DNA from 2 places in the Afipia sp. GW822-FHT03D08 genome. Region 1 is predicted to be linked to the other one. Evidence: riboswitches for the same ligand, from Rfam matches in the RefSeq annotation. Region 1 holds a riboswitch; the other holds the start of a gene.
The links. A riboswitch is a leader RNA that binds a small molecule or an ion and turns the genes downstream of it on or off. The one in region 1 is predicted to bind S-adenosylmethionine.
Positions count from the first base shown of each region.

Region 2: linked by a shared signal. The riboswitch ahead of AC1RM7_RS19605 (O-succinylhomoserine sulfhydrylase) and the one ahead of metX (homoserine O-acetyltransferase MetX) in region 1 are both predicted to bind S-adenosylmethionine.

Region 1 covers NZ_JBXANK010000003.1:477,225-479,615, forward strand. Annotated here, with positions in the region: gene AC1RM7_RS21530 (chorismate mutase) at 1-781, opposite strand, end outside; SAM riboswitch at 985-1,064, shown strand; gene metX (homoserine O-acetyltransferase MetX) at 1,154-2,353, shown strand; gene metW (methionine biosynthesis protein MetW) at 2,364-2,391, shown strand, end outside.
Region 2 covers NZ_JBXANK010000003.1:94,719-97,109, reverse strand. Annotated here, with positions in the region: gene AC1RM7_RS19610 (2'-deoxycytidine 5'-triphosphate deaminase) at 1-1,013, opposite strand, end outside; SAM riboswitch at 1,070-1,149, shown strand; gene AC1RM7_RS19605 (O-succinylhomoserine sulfhydrylase) at 1,221-2,391, shown strand, end outside.

The DNA.
Region 1 (2,391 bases):
CCGATGAACGCACCGATGCTCCGGCCGCGATCAGCGCAGCGGTGATTTTCGCAAGGCCATCCGGGCCCGGAACCGAGATCAGCAAGGCGGCGCCGTCGGACGCGGTGTCGGGGACGGCGATAATCTCGGAAAACGGCGACAGCGCACGCGCGACATCCGCGCTCCAGCCGGACACGCGCACGCTCCACATCCCGACCTCGGTGACCATCGCATCGGCGGCGACGCGCGACACCACGAACACCGGCAGCGCGGCCGGATGATCGGCGCGCTCGACGAACGGCAGGCGCGCGATGATCTTCGGCGCGGCCGCAGGCTCGAGCGCGATCCACCACGGCAGACGGCTGCTGACCGCCGAGATCAACGCGAGATCGCCCTTTGACTTTGCAACGGCCTCCACCGCGGCTTCGGCATTGAAGTGCGCCAGAAACGGAACGGTAAAACCGAAATGAAACCGCGCCGAATCCCGCATCGCGGACTCGCCGGCAGACAGGTCGGCATGCACCGAGAACGGTGCCTGGACGTAAGTGAACGTCGAGATGATGACGCGCCAGATGCTCTCCACGGTGTCCAGCGGCAGTATGCCGCGATGACGCTGCACCAGACGGCGCATCATGTCGGCTTCGCGCGCGGGCCGGAACGCCGAGCCGACTTCCTGCGTCTTCTTCACCGAGATCAGGCGGTCGATGATGTCGCCGCGCTTCATCAGCAGTTCGTGCACCTGCTCATCGATGGAATCGATTTCGCGGCGCAGGTCCTGCAGTGATGGCGGTTGCTTGGTCATCGGTTCAACCTGGGTCCGAACGCGGCTTGCGGCGCGAAGGCCTTCCGGAATTCATCGAAAACGGGATTTGTCGGGCGCATTGATAGGCAGGAGAGCGCCTGAAAGCAAAGAAAACATTGGCAATTCTGGCCTCACACCAAAGCAGGGTGGCCTTGCGATGTCGCGGTGCAGCTTGACGAAAAGGCCGTTCGTGACTAGTAACTTAGCCATTCTGTGGTCATTTGAGCCGGCCGGCTTGCAGCCACGTTAAACAACTCGCTAAACAGGCCGGGGACATAAGTGATCCCGGCCGAACCTCGTTTCAGGCCGGGTTTTTTATGGCCTGATTTCCGATGTTGGTCTTCGCGACCTGCTGAGGAGGCCAGTAACAAGATGGTTAATGTCAAACCGTTGAAGAGCGATACTGCGGCCGCTGAACGCGCGCACGAGGCGGATCATCCGTCATCGCTGGTTGCGCAGTTCGGTGCGGACAAGCCGCTGCGGCTGGACTGCGGCATCGATCTCGCGCCATTCCAAATTGCCTATCAGGCCTACGGCCAGCTCAACGCCGACCGCTCCAACGCCATTCTGATCTGCCATGCGCTCACCGGGGATCAGCATGTCGCGAACGTGCACCCGGTCACCGGCAAGCGGGGCTGGTGGGAGACGCTGGTCGGCCCCGGCAAGCCGATCGACACCGATCGCTATTACGTCGTGTGCGCCAACGTGGTCGGCGGCTGCATGGGCTCCACGGGTCCGTCGTCGACAAATCCCGCCACCGGTAAACTGTGGGGACTGGATTTTCCCGTCATCACCATTCCCGACATGGTGCGGGCGCAGGCGATGCTGCTCGATCATCTCGGCATCGACAAACTGTTCGCCGTGGTCGGGGGCTCGATGGGCGGCATGCAGGCGCTGCAATGGACGGCGGCCTATCCCGAACGCGTGTTCTCTGCGCTCGCGGTGGCGTGCAGCACGCGGCATTCGGCGCAGAACATCGCATTCCACGAACTCGGCCGTCAGGCAGTGATGGCCGATCCGGACTGGCGCGGCGGGCGTTATTTTGAGGACGGCGCCCATCCGCACCGCGGGCTCGGTGTCGCGCGCATGGCCGCGCACATCACCTATCTCTCCGACGCGGCGCTGCATCGCAAGTTCGGCCGGCGGCTGCAGGACCGCGAGGTGCCGACGTTCTCGTTCGATGCGGACTTCGAGGTGGAAAGCTATCTCCGCCATCAGGGCTCGTCGTTCGTCGAGCGCTTCGACGCCAACAGCTATCTCTATCTGACGCGTGCGATGGATTATTTCGACATCGCCGCCGATCACAATGGAGTGCTGGCGGAAGCCTGGCGCGGCACCCGCACGCGCTTCTGCGTGGTGTCGTTCACCAGCGACTGGCTGTTTCCGACATCGGAGGCGCGTGCGGTGGTGCACGCGCTCAACGCCGGCAGCGCGCGGGTGTCGTTCGCGGAAATCGAGACCGACAGGGGACACGATGCGTTCCTGCTCGACGTGCCCGAGTTCATCGAGATTTCCCGCGCATTCCTGGAATCGGCTGCGTCGGCGCACGGCCTGACCTCGGCCAGCAGGTAGGAGCGCCAGGATGACAATTCAGGATCAGGCGTTCCGGC
Region 2 (2,391 bases), 380 kb from region 1:
ATGAAAGGCACTTCGCGCGAACGCACTTCGAGCACCGCGCGCGAGCCCTGCCCGCCTGCGCCTGCATAACCGAAGCCGGGATCGAAGAAGCCTGCATAGTGGACGCGGAATTCGCCGACCAGCGGATCGAACGGCACCATCTCGGCGGCGAAATCCGGCGGCACCTGCACCGCTTCCTTCGAGGCAAGAATATAGAACTCGCCGGGATCGAGGATCAGGCTGCGATCCGGCCGCGCGCGGATCGGCTCCCAGAACTCACCCACGGTGTATCCGGCACGGCGATCGACATCGACCACGCCGGTATGGCGTTTGGCGCGATAGCCGACAAAACCATCCGAGCCTTCACCGGACAGATCAACGCTTAAGGCCACACCGCCGGCGAGATCGGCTTCGTCGCTGTCGACCAGACGCTCGGCTTCATGCAGCGCCTCCAGTTCATCGCCATCGAGCAGCGGATGGCCCGTGCGGAAACGAATCTGCGACAGCCGCGATCCTTCGCGCAGCAAGACCGGGAAGGTTTTGGGACTGATCTCCGCATAGAGCGGGCCATGATAGCCGGGCGCGATCATGTCGAAGCGCCGCGTGCCGTCGGCGATCACGCGGGTGAAAACATCAAGGCGGCCGGTGGAGCTTTTTGGATTTGCCGCAGCCTGAATCGCCGGCGGCAGCGCCAGGCTTTCCAGCAGCGGCACGATATAGACGCAGTTGGTTTCCAGCACCGCGCCATCGGACAGATCGATCTCGTGCAGCTTGAGTTCATCGATACGCTGCGCCACCGTCATGTCCGGTCCCGGCAGGAAGCTGGCGCGGACGCGGTAGGCAATCGCACCGAGACGCAGGTCGAGACTGGCGGGCTGGATCTGGCTTTCAACGAACGGATATTCCGGCAGGATCAGGCCTGCATCGGCCATCGCCGCGATCATGCGGTCAGGCAGAATTCCTGTCGCGTCGGGGGCAAGTGTGAAGGCCACGGGGCAATCCTCGGCTATCGGCTGATCCAGCAAAACAAGCATTTTATCGGTTATCCGATGGGGTGCTTGACGGAAAGAGCATGCGGGATTAAGCCTAGGACTTATCCCGTGGTCATTTGAGCCGGCCGGCTTGCAGCCACGTTAAATAACTCGCTAAACAGGCCGGGGACAGTGTGATCCCGGCTTGTGGAAAGATTTTCCAGGCCGGTTTTTTTGTGTCCATCGCGAGGTGGCCACGATGGAGTGCACATGTCCGAGACCAAAACACCCGCGGCCAATGCTTCCCCAAGCAAGCCGCCATCCCCGACCCGCAATTATCGCCCGGAAACCCGCCTCGTGCATTCAGGCACGCTGCGCTCGCAGTACGGCGAAACCTCCGAAGCGTTGTTCCTGACGCAGGGTTTCATCTACGACACTGCCGAACAGTGCGAAGCGCGCTTCACCGGCGCGGACCCCGGCTTCCTGTATTCGCGGTTTTCGAATCCGACCGTATCGATGTTCGAGCAGCGCATGATCGAACTCGAAGGCGCCGAGGCCGCGCGCGCCACCGCGACCGGCATGGCGGCGGTCACCACCGCGATCCTTGCTCCGCTCAAAGCCGGCGATCATGTGGTCGCAGCGAAAGCGCTGTTCGGTTCGTGCCGTTATGTCGTGGAAGATCTGCTGCCGCGCTACGGCATCGAATCCACGCTGGTGGATGGTCACGATCTTGACCAGTGGCAGAAGGCGATGCGCCCGAACACCAAATCGTGCTTCCTCGAAAGCCCGACCAACCCGACCCTCGATGTGGTCGACATCGGCGCTGTCGCCGAGATCGCGCATCGCGGCGGCGCGCGGCTGATCGTGGACAACGTGTTCGCCACACCGATCTGGCAAAGCCCGCTGACGCTCGGCGCCGACGTCGTGGTCTATTCTGCGACCAAGCACATCGACGGCCAGGGCCGCTGTCTCGGCGGCATCATCCTGTCGTCGGAGGCTTTCATTCAGGAGCACATCCACACGTTCCTGCGCCAGACCGGACCTGCGATGTCACCATTCAACGCATGGGTGCTGCTGAAAGGCCTTGAGACGCTGAGCATTCGCGTGAAGGCGCAAACCGAAAGCGCCGCGGCGATCGCCGATGCGTTGGCCAAACATCCGAAAATCTCGCGGCTGATCTATCCGGGCCGGGCCGATCATCCGCAGGCAGCCATCGTGAAGAAACAGATGCGCGCGGGTTCGACCCTGATCGGTTTCGAGGTGAAGGGCGGCAAGGCCGCAGCGTTCCGCACGTTGAACGCGCTGAAGCTGGCGCGGATTTCCAATAACCTCGGCGATTCCAAAAGCATCGTCACCCATCCGGCGACCACGACGCATCAGCGGCTGACGCCGGAGGCGCGCGCTGAACTTGGCATCAGTGAAGGCTTCATCCGCTTCTCGG